2 regions of the Marinobacter sp. L-46 genome follow, and region 1 is predicted to be linked to the other one. Evidence: riboswitches for the same ligand, from Rfam matches in the RefSeq annotation. Region 1 holds a riboswitch; the other holds the start of a gene.
The links. A riboswitch is a leader RNA that binds a small molecule or an ion and turns the genes downstream of it on or off. The one in region 1 is predicted to bind thiamine pyrophosphate.
Positions count from the first base shown of each region.

Region 2: linked by a shared signal. The riboswitch ahead of thiC (phosphomethylpyrimidine synthase ThiC) and the one ahead of AC13DJ_RS01010 (hypothetical protein) in region 1 are both predicted to bind thiamine pyrophosphate.

Region 1 covers NZ_JBSXOP010000019.1:2,050-10,659, reverse strand. Annotated here, with positions in the region: gene uvrC (excinuclease ABC subunit UvrC) at 1-293, shown strand, start outside; gene pgsA (CDP-diacylglycerol--glycerol-3-phosphate 3-phosphatidyltransferase) at 301-849, shown strand; gene AC13DJ_RS01045 (ABC-type transport auxiliary lipoprotein family protein) at 855-1,463, opposite strand; gene AC13DJ_RS01040 (MlaD family protein) at 1,456-2,397, opposite strand; gene AC13DJ_RS01035 (ABC transporter ATP-binding protein) at 2,397-3,218, opposite strand; gene AC13DJ_RS01030 (MlaE family ABC transporter permease) at 3,222-4,310, opposite strand; gene AC13DJ_RS01025 (thiamine ABC transporter ATP-binding protein) at 4,407-5,021, opposite strand; gene thiP (thiamine/thiamine pyrophosphate ABC transporter permease) at 5,014-6,696, opposite strand; gene AC13DJ_RS01015 (thiamine ABC transporter substrate-binding protein) at 6,702-7,124, opposite strand; gene AC13DJ_RS01010 (hypothetical protein) at 7,076-7,390, opposite strand; TPP riboswitch at 7,509-7,600, opposite strand; gene AC13DJ_RS01005 (murein L,D-transpeptidase catalytic domain family protein) at 7,760-8,503, shown strand.
Region 2 covers NZ_JBSXOP010000087.1:34,703-43,312, reverse strand. Annotated here, with positions in the region: gene thiC (phosphomethylpyrimidine synthase ThiC) at 1-1,434, opposite strand, end outside; TPP riboswitch at 1,515-1,628, opposite strand; gene AC13DJ_RS15650 (TolC family outer membrane protein) at 1,766-3,169, shown strand; gene waaA (lipid IV(A) 3-deoxy-D-manno-octulosonic acid transferase) at 3,226-4,479, opposite strand; gene lpxL (LpxL/LpxP family Kdo(2)-lipid IV(A) lauroyl/palmitoleoyl acyltransferase) at 4,497-5,549, shown strand; gene AC13DJ_RS15635 (lysophospholipid acyltransferase family protein) at 5,566-6,471, shown strand; gene AC13DJ_RS15630 (mitochondrial fission ELM1 family protein) at 6,474-7,409, shown strand; gene AC13DJ_RS15625 (glycosyltransferase family 4 protein) at 7,406-8,506, shown strand; gene AC13DJ_RS15620 (glycosyltransferase family protein) at 8,567-8,610, shown strand, end outside.

The DNA.
Region 1 (8,610 bases):
ACGCGGTATTCCGGGTACCGGCCGATTCTCCGGCGCTGCACCTGATCCAGCATATCCGGGACGAATCCCACCGGTTTGCTATTACCGGCCACCGGGCGCGCCGGGACAAGAAACGCCGGCAATCTACCTTGGAAGGCATCGAAGGGGTGGGGCCGAAGCGCCGCCGGGAGTTGATTCGCTACTTCGGCGGCATACAGGAATTACGTAAAGCCAGTGTGGATGAGATGGCCAAGGTTCAGGGCATCAGCAAGTCACTGGCAGAATCCATATACGCAGCATTGCACGACGAATAGGAACACCATGAATTTACCGAACCTGCTGACCATGTCCCGCATCGTGATGATCCCGGTGTTTGTGGTGATTTTCTACCTGCCGGTGCAGTGGAGTTACCTGGTCAGCGCCATCATCTTTGCCCTGGCCGGTGTGACCGACTGGCTGGACGGCTACCTGGCCCGCAAACTGAACCAGAGCACGCCTTTCGGAGCGTTTCTGGACCCGGTGGCGGACAAACTGATGGTGGCCGTGGCCCTGGCGGTGCTGATTGAAGAATACTCGGCAGTGCTGCTGACAATTCCCGCCACAGTGATTATCGGCCGGGAAATTGTGATTTCCGCCTTGCGGGAATGGATGGCAGAGGTGGGTAGCCGCGCCAGTGTGGCGGTGTCGTACATCGGCAAGGTCAAGACCACCGCCCAGATGGCGGCCATTGTCGGTTTGCTGGCGTTTCCTCCCGGTCAAATGCTGTCGTACGTTGCGATCGGCCTGCTTTACATCGCAGCCGGGCTCACACTCTGGTCTATGTTCCTGTACCTGAAAGCGGCCTGGCCGGATTTGTTCCCTTCAAAATAACAGGCTCAGGCGTCTGCCAGGCAATCCCGGCTCCATCGGGTTATGTCTGTCGAAAGCGCGGATGCTGCGAGAGAGAAGGCAGACATCAGGTCGTCCAGTTTTGCGCTTGCAGCCAGTGCCTCCTCGCGCTGATCCAATACGCACAGGCTTTTCCGGGAGCGGTTTTCCATCAGTTCTGTGTGCAGGTGCATGACCACCGTGGTGCCGTCTGCGCGGGTCTCGGCGTGAAAGCCGGTCAGTTCGGTGACCAGTGTTAACCCTGCCGTAGCCGGACTGGTGTCAGTCATCACGCTGGTGAAGCCGCCGCTCTGGCGAAATTCCTGAATCAGGTAATCCCTCAAAACCACGGGAATACTGTCGCGCCAGCGGGCGCCGGGCAGTGCCTGGAACTCGTAGGGTGTGGGCTTTACCAGAACCCGGGTACTGTCCAGCGGATCGGATGCCAGCGGAGTGTCCACCCGGAGCGCAGCAGGCCGGGGCGTATCGAACACTTCCCGTTCAGCGGGGGGTGCCAGTTCCATCAGGCGCGGTGCTTCAGGAATCGGGAACACGGTGCAGGCAGACAGGGCAAGGGCCCCGGCCAGTGCGAAAATGCCTCTGCTTGGCTTAGTCATTGCTGTACTCCTGGATTCGGCCGCCGCCCCAGATGGTGCCTCTCGGGTCTTGCTCAAGCCTGCGGGTAAACGAGTTCAGGTTGCGGAGGGTGCTGCGCAGCTCCCGTAAGGCCGGTGTGAGCTCGCCCAGGCCCTGAAGCCCGGAGTCCAGTGCACCTTCGTTATTACCGGTCACACGGTTCAGCCGGTCCAGGGTGGGCTGCAGGGTTGAGATGGCCTTATCCATAGACTCCAGTACCGGCGTAATCTGCTCGCCTAACACCACGCGCGCATGGTCAGAGGTGGCGGATACCTTTACGGCAGCTTCTTCTGCCCGAATCGCTGCCGCATCGAACTGCTCCATCAGTGCCAGCATGTCATCCCGGCTGGCCAGCAGCGACTCGGTGGCCTGCCGGGTGTTGTCCAGAATGGTGGCTACGTTGCCCAGGTTTTCCTCGTTCAACAGCTGGTTCATGCTGGTCAGCAGGCGTTCAGCCTTCGACAACATGGCTTCGCCGTTATTGAGCAGGTTGGAAAACGCAGAGGGCTCGGCACTGATCAGCGGTGGATTCTCACGGCCGCCTTCAAGCACCGGACTGTCCGGGCTGCCGCCGGTAAACTGCACGCTCATGCTGCCGGTGATATTGGCCAGCACCAGTTCGGCACGGGTGTTTTCACGCACGGGAATATCACTGCGAACCCGTACCAGCACACGAACATGGGCCGGGTTATCGGGTGCCAGGGTCAGCTCCAGTACATCACCTACCGGCACGCCGCTGTAAAGCACTGCATTACCCTTGGACAGGCCTCCTACCGGGTGGTCGAAACCGATCTGGTAATAACTCCACTCCTGGTCTGCCGAGGACTTGCCTAACCACAGGGCGAACACCAAGGCGGCGGTAACAGCCAGCAGCGTAAATAATCCGATAATAACGTGATGGGCTTTTGGCTCCATTAACCGGGCTCCTGTTCGGTCAGCCTGTTGTGTGCATCAATCGCGGCCCGCCCGCGGGGGCCGTGGAAGTAGTCCTGAATCCAGCTGTCATCCGTACGGGACACGTTATCCAGGGTATCTGCCACCAGCACCTTGCGCTGGGACAACACCGCCACCCGGTCGCAGGTGGTGTACAGGGTATCCAGGTCGTGGGTGACCAGGAATACCGTTAACCCCAGGGCATTTCGCAGGGTGACAATCAGTTCGTCAAACGCGGCAGCGCCGATCGGGTCCAGCCCCGCTGTGGGCTCGTCCAGAAACAATATTTCAGGGTCCAGGGCCAGCGCCCGGGCCAGCGCCGCACGTTTCACCATGCCGCCGGATAACTCCGTCGGGTATTTGCGTGCCGCCTCGGGCTGCAAGCCGGTCAGGGCCAGCTTCATGCGGGCCAGTTCTTCCGCTTCGGCCCGCTTCAGCCCCGCGTGCTCGATCAGGGGCAGGGCAATATTCTGTTCCAGGTTCAGGGAGGTAAACAGAGCTCCGCCCTGAAACAGCACACCAAACCGCTGTTCATACAGCGAACGTTCCGGTGCTGACAGCTCTGTTAGATCCTGCCCGAATACCGTGATGTGGCCCGCCGTAGGCGTGTTCAATCCGACAATGCTGCGAAGCAGCACGGATTTTCCTGTGCCGGATCCGCCAACCACGCCGAGGATTTCACCCGGGTAGAGGTCGAGGTCCAGGTCTTCATGCACAGAATGACTGCCAAAACGATTGTTCAGGCCCCGAACCTGAATGATCGGCGTTTGGTGCGTGTGGTTATCCCGCGTGCCCATGGCCATGCCTTACCAACCCATTTCCATAAAGAATAGCGCGGCTACGGAATCCAGCAGTATGACCATAAAGATAGATTGCACCACGCTGGAGGTGGTGTGCTCACCCACGGACTGTGCGCTGCCCGACACCTTGAAGCCTTCCAGGCAGCCGATCACGGCAATCAGGAAGGCAAACACGGGAGCTTTACCGATACCCACCAGGAAATGTTTCAGGGCAATATCCCGCTCCACGATGGCCATAAACTGGCTGGGCGGAATATCCAGTGCCAGTGCGCACACCACGGCACCACCAACCATGCCCGCCATCATGCCGACAAAGGTCAGCACCGGCAGGCTCACCATCATGGCCAGTACTCTGGGGACTACAAGCAGCTCCACGGGGTTGAGGCCGAGGGTGCGGATGGCATCCAGTTCTTCGTTGACCTTCATGGCCCCGATCTGCGCTGTGAAGGCACTGGCGGTCCGGCCGGCCAGCAAAATGGCGGCTAACAGTACGCCGAATTCCCGTAGGAATGAGAAAGCGACCAGGTCTACGGTATAAATGGTCGCGCCAAAGTCCTCCAGCACCGTGGCACCCAGAAATGCGACGACAGCACCCACAAGAAACGTGAGCAAGGCAACAATCGGAAGGGCGTTCAGGCCGGTGTCGTGCACAGCGGCCACGAACGGCGTAAAGCGCCAGCGTTTTGGCCGTGGGAGTATGTAGAACAGGGTGGACAAGGTCTGGCCAATAAAACCGGACAGCAGCCATAACAGGCGGGTTAGCCGGGTGACCTTCTCTCCGGTGATTGCCAGCATGTTCAGCAGTGGATTAACCGTGGCTGGTGCCGGTGCGGATTCACACATGGATTCCGCTACGGCTTTAAGGAGTGCTTGCTGGGCTTCGGGCAGGGACGGTTGCTCCAGGGCGGCAAGCACCGGTCCCGCACCCAGCATTTTCACCATCAGGGACGCGCCCGCGGTATCCAGCCGGCCAAGGCCGCTGAATTCCGGCTTCAGTGAAGCGTTCTCTGCCTTGAATTGCGATACCTGCCGGTTCAGGGCCGGGTAATGGGCAAGGGTCCAGTCTCCGGCAAATGTCACCGTATTGCCGGACAACTCAAGGGAGCCGGCAGGCTCGCCGGCTTTGGCTGTAGTAAGGCCCGAAGTTATCGCCACAGAATGAAAAAATCCCTGCCAGAAGTCTTAGCAAGCTTAAAGATTCCAGTTGCTGTCTGCCAGTATCTTTCGGTCTTCTTCATCATGGCTGGCCAGGATCAGGGTAATGCCGCTGGCCTTTTCCTGCAGTAACAAGTCCCGGATGATGGCCCTGGCGTCCGGGTCCAGCCCGGTCATGGGTTCGTCCAGCAGCAGTACCGGTTTGCGCCGCAGAATGGCGCGCAGCAGGGCAACTCGTTGCCGCTGGCCACCGGATAGTTCGCCGGGCAGCCGTGTACCAAGACCGCCGAGCCCGGTTTGTTCAAGACCCTGCTCAATGGCCAATTTCTGTTCGGGGGACAGCTTCATGCCCGGGTGCAGGCCAAGACCGATATTGGTGAAGACATCCAGGTGTTCGAACAGGTTGTGCTCCTGGAACACGCTTGTTACCGGCCGCTCCCAGGCGGGCAGGTTATGGATAGCTTGGTTGTTCCAGAGAATTTCTCCGCTTTTGGGTGCGAGAAAACCGGCAACCAGGTTTAGTAAGGTGGATTTACCGGTTCCACTGGCACCGCGTACCGCGAGGCAATGCCCGGCGGCGACCGAGAAGTGGAAGCGCCACTCCTCTGACTGATCCGGGTACTGGAAACACAGGTTTCTTAGTTCAAGCATGACGAGGCTCCGGAGCGGCGGCGGGGGCAGGCTCTGTGTTTGTGCCCGGGGCCGGCCGGGCAATCCGGGACAGCAGGGCGAAGAGGGTCACCAGTAATACAAGCAACCACAGCCCGGTGCCAGCCGCTTCGCTGATTCGGTAACTGCCCAGTTGCTGGTAAAGCAGAACCGGCAAAGTGGGCTGCCCGGGGCTACCGAACAGGGCAATTACCCCGAAATCTCCCAGCGACAGGGCAATGCCATAAGCCAGGCCCAGGGCGATTGGCCGGCGCAGCCTTGGCCAGTACAGCCAGCGCCAGCGATACCAGCCCAGGATACCCAGCTGGTCCGCCTGGTTCAGGGTGTTCTTGTCGATGGCATTCAGTGGCCCACGCAGAACCTGCAGCACAAATGGAATGGCCATCAAACCGTTAATCAAAGACACCAGTACCCAGCCTTGGGCGCTATTCCCGAGCTGGGGCCGCAATAACAGGAACAGGCCGGTACCAAGCACCAGGGGCGGTACAATCAGCGGCAGATAACCCGTGGTAACCGGAATGGCTGCCAGTATCCGGTTTCCGGATTTTTTGGCGGCCGCCAGTGTGAACAGACTGGCGACAACCGCACCCAGCCCGGCGGGAACGGCAATCAACAAACTGCGGCCTGTAGCGGGGAGCAGTTGTCCGTAGATAGATGGCATGGGTGAGGCCGGCCAGAGTGCCGGCAAACCGCGTAACGCGATGGCCAGCAGAGGCAATGTCAGGAAAGCGGAAAAGATGCCCAGCAGCAACACGCGCCCCAGACCCTGCCCGGGGCTGTCTTTTAAAGAGACAGGTTCAGCAAACCGACGATCCGGAAGCAGTGAGGACTCCAGCCGGTTCCGGAACACCAGCCACCACAGGCTGCCGCAAATAACCAGCTGAATAGTGGCCAGGATGGCAGCCTGGCCAAAATCGAATTCGAACCGCAACGCCTGGTAAATGGCCACTTCAAGGGTTGTGGCGCGAGGCCCGCCACCCAGGGTCATGATGATGGCGAAGCTGGTAAAACACAGGGTAAATACCAATGCTGACACCCCTGGCAGGACCGGCCGCAATGCGGGCCATCGAACCGTACGCCAGAGCCACCAGCCGCTCAACCCGAGCTGGGAAGCAACCCGCAATCTCGGTGCCGGAACCGATTCCAGTGCTTGCAGAAGAATGCGTGCGGCCAGCGGTGCATTAAAAAACACGTGGGCCAGTAAGATTCCATTCAGGCCGTAAAGGCTCCAGCCATGATCAGGCAGCCAATCGTTCAGAAGACTGGTCAGCCAGCCCTGGCGACCGTACACCCCGATGATGCCTGAAACCGCCACTATGGTGGGAAGCACCAGGCTCAGCTCCATTAACCGAAGCAGCAGGCTACGACCGGGAAAATGGCTGAGCCGGGCCAGTGTCATGGCCGCCGGCAGCGCAATGAACAGGCTTAGAAAGACCGATAACACCGCCTGCCAAACCGTAAACCAGACAACACCTCTTAAATAGCGGCTTTGCCACAGCTCTTCGAATTCCAGCGTGCCAGCTGTGTGAAGCAGTGCCCCCAGGCCCAATAGCACCAGCCCGATCAAGGCCAGCGCAATGATCAGGCCCGGAGCCAGTTGCCACGCAGGGGTGCTGAATGGAGCAGGGCGCAGGGGTTGTGGTTGGTTGGCGGACATTGGGTTCAGCGGGTCATGGCGTCCAGCCAGGCATTCACCAGTGAGCGGCGTTCACGGGCGACCTCTGCCGGTTCCAGATAGAGAGCTTGGGACGGGCGGATCAGCCGGCCAAATACCTCCGGCAACTCGTCACCAAGGTCGATAGCCGGATACATCACATTCTTCAACGGAATATGGCGCTGGAAGGCCGGCGACAACATGAACTCCATGAATTCCCGGCCGAGGGCCTGATTCTTCGAGCTATTCACCAGTGCGGCAACCTCGACTTGCAGGTAATGGCCTTCTTCAAAACGGGCTGCCTGGTAACGGTCTGTGTTATCGACCGCCATGTGATAGGCCGGAGACGTACTGTAAGAAAGGATCATCGGCGCTTCGCCGTTCATGAACAGTGAAAAATACCCGTCACTCCAGCTCTGGGTAGTCGCCAGTACCTTGCCACTGAGTTGCTGCCATTTGGCGTGGGCGGAGCCAGTAATCCGGTTTGCCGGGCGGCTTCCATGGTGGCGGTATCCAGCCCCAACACCACATCGGCACTGGTTGAACTGCCCTCCAGGCGCAGTCGCTGAAGTATATCGCCGCCGCTTTCAAGCACTGTATAGTTCAGCGCGCAATCACACTGCTCTTCAAATGCCTGCTTGACCGCGGGCCCGGGGCCCCATTCCGCCGCAAACGACGGGTGGGTATAAACGTTCAAAACCTGCGCAGGTTCGGCAGTAGCGAAAGCCGGGAGCAGGGCAGCGAAGAGTAGAGGCAAGCGGAAACGCATAGTGATTACACCTTGGCTACGGAGGGGCCATGCCGCGGTAACCACTGGAAAGTGGCGGCTCAATCCCTACGCCGGTATTAGCCGGGTCAGGTTCCGCGGGTATGGTCTCAGCCCTGTCGGGCACCCCGTTGAGTCTTGGCGATTCTACAACGCCCGCGTGGCAGTCTGTAATTTGTAACTTTGATTACGGTCTGTTTAAAAACTGTACAAAGGTGTCGGGGTTCTCATAATTTGCTGTTAGAATAGTGCAAATTTCAATCGGATAGACCGTATTCTTCATCTATAGAGGTAAGGTGCATGCCCAAGCATCGCAATCTGCTCAAATTTTGTACAGCAATGTCCGGCCTTCTTTTTTCAGTGCTTTTCGCCACCAGCACCCAGGCCCAGTCCCTGAATAACCAGCTTTTTGATCGCCTTTCCAGTGCGGCCCCTAAACTGAACCCATCGGTTCTTGAAGCGGCTTTCAAGGCAACCCAGTGCGCCATCAGCAATGGAACAGCGATGCCGGAGAGGCTTGCTGTTATTGATTTTTCCCTGCCATCCAGCGAAGAACGCCTCTGGCTGTTTGACCTGGCCGATGGCAGCCTGGTACTTAGGGAGCTGGTTGCCCACGGTAAAAACTCCGGTGACCGCGAAGCCAGTGCTTTCTCCAACATTGAGGGCAGCCACCAGTCCAGCATCGGACTGTTCAAGGCGGCGGAATCCTACAGCGGTGCCCACGGCTACTCCCTGCGGCTGGACGGACTGGAGCCGGGCTTCAATGACCTGGCTCGCCAGCGCGCCATTGTCATTCACGGGGCAGACTACGTAGAGAAGAGCTGGGTGAACAAATACGGTCGCATTGGCCGCAGCCACGGCTGCCCGGCGGTAGACCGGGATGTGATCGCAAAGGTAGTAGACAACCTGAAAGGCGGCCAGCTGGTTTTCAAATACTACCCGGATGAAGAATGGCTGCAGGCTTCCAGCTACCTGAACTGCGACAGCGGCAACCAGCTTGCCGGTTCCCTTCAGGCGAACGCGGATGACGCCAGCCGGTCCTGACCGGTTTGGCTAAATTTTGTGCACATTAGCAATAAAAACAGAAACTTGAAAAAAAGGTGTTGACGCGCGAAGCGTAATCCGTAGAATACGCAGCCGTTGAGGAGGCA
Region 2 (8,610 bases), on a different contig from region 1:
CCAGCCGATCATCGCCGCGCCGATGCCGGAGGTGATGTGGTCATAGCCCGGGGCGATGTCGGTGGTCAGCGGGCCGAGGGTGTAGAACGGGGCTTCATCGCAGCATTCCAGTTGCTTGTCCATGTTCTCCTTGATCAGGTGCATGGGCACGTGGCCGGGGCCTTCGATCATGCACTGGACGTCGTGTTTCCAGGCGATCTTGGTGAGCTCTCCCAAAGTTTCCAGTTCGCCAAATTGTGCCGCGTCGTTGGCATCGGCAATGGAACCCGGGCGCAGGCCGTCACCGAGGCTGAAGGAGACATCGTAGGCCTTCATGATTTCGCAGATGTCTTCAAAGTGCTCGTACAGGAAGCTTTCTTTGTGGTGCGCCAGGCACCACTTGGCCATGATGGAGCCACCCCGGGAAACGATGCCGGTGGTGCGTTTGGCGGTGAGGGGCACGTGGTGTAAACGAACACCCGCGTGGATGGTGAAGTAATCCACGCCTTGCTCGGCTTGTTCGATCAGGGTGTCCCGGAAGATTTCCCAGGTCAGGTCTTCCGCAACGCCGCCCACCTTTTCCAGCGCCTGATAGATAGGCACGGTGCCGATGGGAACCGGGGAGTTGCGGATGATCCACTCGCGGGTTTCGTGGATGTTCTTGCCGGTGGACAGGTCCATCACCGTGTCGGAACCCCAGCGGATACCCCAGGTCAGTTTTTCTACTTCGTCTTCGATGGACGAGGTCACCGCCGAGTTGCCGATGTTGCCGTTGATTTTCACCAGGAAGTTGCGACCGATGATCATCGGCTCGGTTTCCGGATGGTTGATGTTGGCGGGAATAATCGCACGGCCCCGGGCCACTTCATCCCGAACAAACTCGGGGGTGATCTCCGGCGGCAGGTTGGCACCGAAGGACTGGCCGGGGTGCTGGTCCGCCAGCAAGCCGTTGGCCCGGGCCTCCTGCAGCTTCATATTTTCCCGAATGGCAACGTATTCCATCTCCGGCGTAATGATGCCCTGGCGAGCATAGTGCATCTGGGATACGTTTCTGCCGGGCTTGGCGCGCAGTGGCTTGCGCTCGTCCATAAACCGCAGGGGGTCAAGCTGAGGGTCTTTCATGCGGCGGCGGGTGAATTCGGAGGTGTAGCCGTCCAGTTGCTGTACATCGCCCCGCTCGGCAATCCAGGCGGCGCGAACCGGCGGCAGGCCCTTGCGGAGATCAATGGTGGCTTCCGGGTCTGTGTAGGGCCCAGAGGTATCGTATACCACCACGGGCGGGTTCTTTTCGCCACCCATTTCAGTGGGGGTGTCGCCCACAGTAATTTCCCGCATAGGCACGCGCAGATCGGCTCGGCTACCCTGCACGTATATTTTTCGTGAGCTTGGTAATGGTTTGATTGCTGCGGAGTCTACTTTTGCGGAGTCGCTGAGGTATGCTGGTAAGTCCGTCATGATCTGCTCCCGGATGGTCTTGTGGTATCGGGTCGCGTATGACGGAGTTGCGACAAATAGCCCTACAGGCATGGTGTCGCGGTTCATCTGGCCTTAATCCCTACGTCGGTATTATCCGGATCAGGTCGCGGGTTCTGCGTTGCAATCTCAGCCGATCGCCAGTTTATGGCGAATCAGCACCCCGTCAAGACGCGATTCTGAATTCGTTTGTCCACAAAATACGTGGACTTAGCAAGTCTAGAGACGGGAACGATTATTGTCCATAATGGCCAACCAATACCTTTGAGTCATTGCCGGGCAGATTCCCGGAGTCAGTATTTCAGGAGAACCAATGAAAAAACGTTTACTTCCAGGATTGATCACCCTGCTCGCAGCCCAGCCTGCGCTTGCTCTGGATCTGATGGAAACCTACGAGAAAGCCCTGTCTTATGACTCCGGCATTGCCTCTGCCATGGCACAGTTCCAGGCCCAGCAGGCAACCAGCGATGTCAGCAAGAGCGCCCTGCTGCCCAAAATCTCGGCGGTTGGGTCAGCAAGCTACACACGTTTCAAGCCCAGGAATATACCCGGGGGGGCAAACGCCGATGAGCTGGTGCGGCAACTCTTCGCGGGAGACAGTTATCGAACCTACCGCTACGGCGTCGAGCTGACCCAGCCACTGTTCCGGGCTCAAGACTGGTTCAGCTACGAAGCCAGCCAGTTCCAGGCCGAGGCGGCCGAGGCCCAGTACAACCTGGCCCAGCAACAACTGATTCTGGATGTGGCAACCGCCTACTTCGATGTCCTGCGCGCCAAGGACACCGTCACAACCGCAAAAGCGACTGAAACGGCCATCCAGCGCCAGTACGAACAGGCCCGGGAACGGTTTGACGTGGGGCTCATTGCCGTCACCGAAGTCTATGAAGCGCGTGCCAGCTACGACGATGCCAGGAGCCAGCGCATCGCCGCCGACAACGACCTGAATGTGGCCAGGGAACAACTGGCCCGGTTAACCGGAGAATATCCGGACGCCATGGAAAATCTCAGGCAGAATTTTCCGCTCGGGCGCCCGGAGCCCATGGATCCGACTTCGTGGGAAGCAACCGCGGTGGAGCAAAACTGGTCTATTCAGGCGGCCCTGAGGCAACTCAATGCCAGCGAAGCCAGCCTGAAAGCGGCAAAGTCCGGTCATTTGCCAACCCTTGAGCTGAGCGCCTCCTACCAGGAAACCAGTCTGGAGAACGCCCTTTTTACCCAGCAGGAGCGCAGCCAGTCCGTTGCCTCACTGTCACTGACCATCCCGCTCTACACGGGCGGCGGCACCCAGGCCGGCGTGCGCCAACAGCGCTCACTGGTCACCGTGGCCGAGCAGGACCTGAACACCACGCGCCGGGATGTGCAGGTGAACACCCGCAGCCTGTTCCTGACCGTGAACAACAACGTGGAGACAGCCTCTGCCCTTGAGCAGACCATCATCTCCCGCCGCAGTGCACTGGATGCAACCCGCGCCGGCTACGATGTAGGTACCCGGAACATTGTGGAAGTGCTGGATGCAGAACGTGCGTACTACGTGGCGCTGCGGGATTACGCCAACGCCCGCTATGACTACGTGATCAACACCCTGCAACTGAAGCAGGCGGCAGGCACCCTGAGCCCGCAGGATCTGATTGACCTGAACAACTGGCTCAGTGAAGGCGCTCAGGGCATAGAGGCACTGGCCAACGATGAGGAAGTGCTGGACGACCCGATGCAATAACGCTGGCCTTGAGCATTACACCAGCCAGGCGGGCCTCCTGATTCAGGGGCCCGTTTTTACAGGCGCTCGACAATACCCTCAACGACCCTGTCCAGTGCCCCGCGATTTTTATTCACCACCGCCAGTGCCCGCTCCCCCAGAGCCTGCCGTTCTTCCCGGGTCGCCATTAAACGGACCACGGCCTGGCCCAACTCGTCCCCGCTTTGGACCATCACCACACCCTCGCCGGCACGAAGGCGCTCATACACCGTCTCAAAGTTGAACACATGCGGGCCGGAAAGTACCGGAATACCCCAGGCCGCCGGCTCCAGCGGGTTGTGCCCGCCCCTTTCAATCAATGAACCGCCGACAAACGCCATGTCACCCGCGCCGTAGAGCATCATCAGCTCGCCCATGGTGTCGCCCAGGTATACCTGAGCATGGGCAGGATCTTGCTGCAGTGAGCGGCGGGCCACGTTGAAACCGGCTTTTTCCGCCAGCTCCGCCACCGAACCAAACCGGTCCGGGTGGCGGGGCACAATCACCAGCAAAGCCTGCGGGTGTTGCCCGAGCACCGCCCGATGGGCCTCCAGCAGCTGTTCATCTTCGCCGGCATGCGTACTGCCAGCGACCCACACGGGCCGCGCTCCCAGGATTTGTCGACACTGGCGGGCTGACTCACGAATGCCTTCGGTGATATCCACGTCAAATTTCACGCTACCCGTCACTTCCACACTGGCCGGTGCGACACCAATGCGCCGAAAACGCTCAGCATCTTTCTCCGCCTGGGCGGCGATCCAGGTAATTTTCTGCATGACCGGTCGGACCAGTCCCCGCACCCGCTCGTAGCCCCGGGCCGAACGCTCCGAGAGACGGGCGTTGATGAGGAAAACGGGAACCTGTTTGCGGTAGCACTGGGTGATCAGGTTCGGCCAGATTTCGGTTTCCATCACTACCAGGATGCGAGGCTTTATTTGTTTCAGAAAGCGCCCTACGGAGCCTGGCGTGTCGTATGGGGCGTAGGCGTAGGCAATTTTGTCGCCAAACATCTTCCGGGCCTGGGCCAGTCCTGTTTCAGTTGTCGCAGTCATTAGAATGGAGGCATCGGGATTTTCCGCAACCAGCCGCCCGACCATAGGACCTGCTGCAATCGTCTCACCAACGGATACCGCATGTACCCATATAACTGTACCCGACATCTCTGGAACATAGCCTAAACGATGCCACCATTTCTCTCGACGCGCGGGCGCCTTCCGACCACGCCACCATAACCGGCACAAAATCAATGGCAACGCCAACCTGATTAGCTGCGAATAAATGAAGAGCAACACGCGGGACTCCCGGCGAAATGATGCGTTATCATAGTGAAATCATTGTATCGCGGGGCATCTTGCCTTCGGACAAACTTTTTGTCGATTCAGGAACAGCAATTTTGAATAAGAAGTACCGCCAAAAATCCCGGAATACTGACTACTCAGCCTACCTCCATCCCCGCTGGTGGCCAACCTGGGTGGGCATTGCTCTCATGTGGTTTACCGCACAGCTTCCCCTGCGTATTCAGTGGAAGTTGGGGAAAGCTGCCGGACTGATCACATGGAAGTTGGCGAAGAGCCGCCGGCACATCACCGAAACAAATATCCAGCTGTGTTTTCCGGAATACAATGACAAACAACGGGCGGCCTTGGTCCGCAACTCATTTATCGCCAATGGCATTGGCCTGATGGAAATTGGAATTGGGTGGTTCAGAAACACTGAAAAGCTGAAAAAAATCACCTCTATTCATGGCCTCGAACATTTCGAGAAAGCCAAACAGGAAGGTCACGGCATTTTGCTGATTGGCGGCCACTACAGCACATTGGAAATGGGTGGTTCCCTGGCAACCCTGTATATCGATTCTGATGTCATGCAGCGCGACCACAACAACCCGCTGATGAACGCCGTAATGACCCGTTCCCGCGCCAAACGCTATGGCAAAGTCCTCCCGGCCAAAGATCTTCGCGGACTGTTGCGCAGCCTGAAAGACAACCATGCAGTATGGTACGCCACCGACCAGGACTATGGCCGAAAAGACATCGTCTTCGCACCCTTTTTCGGCGTACCCGCAGGCACAATCACAGCAACCTCCCGCATTGCTGAACGCAGTAAGTGCGTAGTGATGCCGTTCAGCCATTTCCGTCGAGAAGACAAGCCCGGATATGACATCTATTTCCACCCCCCTTTAGAGCATTTCCCAAGCGGGGACGATCTCGAAGATGCCACGCGCATCAACGCGGTTATTGAAAATGAAATTCGAAAAGCACCGGATCAGTATCTCTGGATGCACCGCCGGTTCAAGACCCGACCGAACCCAGAGGACCCCGGATTCTATAACAAGAAGCGCAGGAAACGTTCCAGACGTTGATAGACAAGGCTTCAAAATGAATAAGCTCAAGTACTATGTGATTACCAGCCCTATGAAAGTTGCCGGAGCTTTCTCTTTAAGACTGGCGCAACTCATTGGGTCTTGGGGAGGCGACTTGGCGTGGAAACTGGACACCGAGGCACGAAAGGTCACCGAAACGAATGTAAGATTGTGTTTCCCGGAACTCTCGCAACAGGAACAGAACACCCTGGCCAGAAGCTCACTCAGACATACAGGGATGACAGCGATCGAAATCCCCATGATGTGGGAGTGGCCCGTAGAGAAATGCCTGAAGCAAATTCGAGAAACCCGGGGAATAGAGTTGGTTGATCAGGCTCTGGCAACAGGTAAAGGGCTGGTACTCCTGGCCCCGCACTTGGGTAATTGGGAGCTCGCCGGGCTCTTTTTTTCATCCCGATATAACATGGCGGCACTTTACAGTCCGCCCAAGATGCCAGAATTCGAAGACTATATGATCAAAGTCAGAGGCCGACTCGGCAGCGAACTGGTTCGTGGTGATCGAAAAGGATTGTCCAGACTCATTGGCATACTGAAAGAAGGCGGCATTGCCGGCATTCTGCCGGATCAGTCCCCTAGGGGGAAAAACAATGCCTATGCGCCATTCTTTGGCATTGAAGTACGCACCATGAATCTGGCAAGCAAGCTTCTCCAGAAAACCGGTGCGGCGGTCCTTGTGTGCTACGCGGAGCGCTTGCCCAATCATCAGGGTTTTCGGCTTGTAGTCACTGAACCCGAACCCGGAATGGCTGACGAAGATCCGGTAATGGCGGCAACTGCACTGAACCAGTCGGTGGAGAACGTAGTACGCCGCATTCCCGAACAATACCAGTGGGAATACAAGCGTTTTCGTCATCAGCCTGAGGGTCGCCCCAATCCCTACAAAGAGAGCGGGAAAAACTGATTATGGCCGCCCCAAAGCTCAGTGGACCCGTCGTTTGGTTACTGACCGATAATAAACCGGGCCATAAGAACCAACTCCGGGGACTTGCCGAGCGGTTGGAAGCGCGTGCAGAGGCGCGGCTAGCGTGGATTGAAACCCATAAATACCCGGTTTCCTGGGCCCGCGCGCTTCTGGGTATTACTCCCGCCATCGAGCACTCGAAGCCAGACATCATCGTCGCTGCCGGCAGCCAGACCCAAAAACTGCTGCTGGCCTGCCGCAAACGTTATGATGCAATGACTGTTGTGCTGATGCGCCCGGCACTTCCATTCGCAAAACCAGACCTTTCGATCATCCCGGCCCACGACAACCCGCCGGACCGCCCAGATGTACTGATCACCCGAGGTGTTCTCAACGCCATCAAGCCACAAGAGCAGGCCGTCGAAGCACAAAACGGCCTGATCTTGCTTGGGGGCCCTTCAGAGCATTACGAATGGGACGGTGAAGCCATCTTAGGGCAGGTCAGCACCCTGGCCGACGAATACCGCGATTGGCACTGGACAGTCACCTCTTCACGCCGGACGCCAGCCGCCCTGCTCGTACAACTGACTGACATCCAGCGTAACAACGTGACATTCCACCACCACGAAAAGACCGGCCCCAACTGGTTAATCGACACGCTGGCCGAGACACGCACCACCTGGGTCTCCCCAGACAGCGTGTCCATGGTTTATGAAGCACTCACCGCAGGCACATCTACAGGATTATTAGATCTGAAAGCCCGCAACAACAGCCGTGTCGTTCGGGGTCTGGAGTCACTAAAGGCCGATGGATTGGTGACTGAATGGCAGGACCGCGCTCAACTCATGCAGGCGGAACCCGGCAAAGCCCCCAAACTGTGGGAAGCCGACCGTGCCGCTGAGTGGGTGATCAGAAAATTCAGGGAGTTTCATCAATGAGAGTACTGCAAGTCCTGCCGGCACTGAACAGTGGCGGCGTGGAACGGGGCACGGTGGAGTTCGCCCGGGAACTGGTCAAACAGGGGCATGAATCCATCGTGCTTTCCTCGGGCGGTCGCCTGGTTGATCAACTGGAAGCCGAAGGTTCACGCCACATCACCATGCCGGTCCACCGAAAATCCCTGGCCTCATTTGGACAGATACTGCCGGTGCGCCAACTCCTGAAACAGCTGAAGCCGGATGTTGTTCACGTCCGCTCGCGGCTCCCGGCCTGGATCATCTGGCTGGCCTGGAGGGGCCTGCCGGAAAAGGATCGCCCGGCCCTGGTCAGTACCTTTCACGGCATGTATTCCGTGAACGCCTACAGCGCCATCATGGCCAAACCGCAGCATCTGATCGCCATTTCCCACTGCGTGGAACGGTACATTCTCGATAACTACAAGGTAGCCCCCGAACGCATTACCGTCATTCAGCGCGGCGTGGATACCCGCGCCTTCCACCCGGCACCTCCCGATGCCGCCTGGCTGCAGCAGCTTTATTCGGAACACCCTCAGCTCAAAGACAAAAAGCTGATCCTGATGCCTGGCCGGCTGACTCGCTGGAAAGGTCAGGAGGCATTCCTGACCATGATGGCGGACCTGCTCCAGCGCGAGCCCCAGGCACACGGCGTTGTTGTTGGCGGCGCCGAGAAAAACAAGGAGAGTTACCTGGCAGAACTGGAAGCACAGGCAAGAGAGCTTGGTATTGACCAGCAGATCACTTTCACCGGCCACCGCTCGGACATTGTCGAGTTCTATCGATTGGCCAACGTGGTCTGCCATATGTCGAACAAACCCGAACCTTTCGGCCGCACCCTCACAGAAGCCCTGGCGGTGGGCACACCGGTTGTCGCCTTCGACCGTGGCGGGGCGGCAGAGTCGCTGTCCGCCTGTTTCCCCGAAGGCCTGGTACCACCGGATAACCTAACAACCTTTGCCGCCAAGGTGCATGAACAGCTGCACCAGCATCCACAAATTGTTGTGCATCCAGAGTTTCAGCTAGAGCACCAGGTACAGGCAACCCTTGAGGTCTATCACAAAGCAGTATCCCGCAGCTGAAGACCCTAGCCGGACCGGCTGGTACAATAACCGTTTTATCATTCAAGGGACCCGCCAGACATGCGTGTACTTCACATTGCCTACCAGCAGTTGCGTCGTTATGG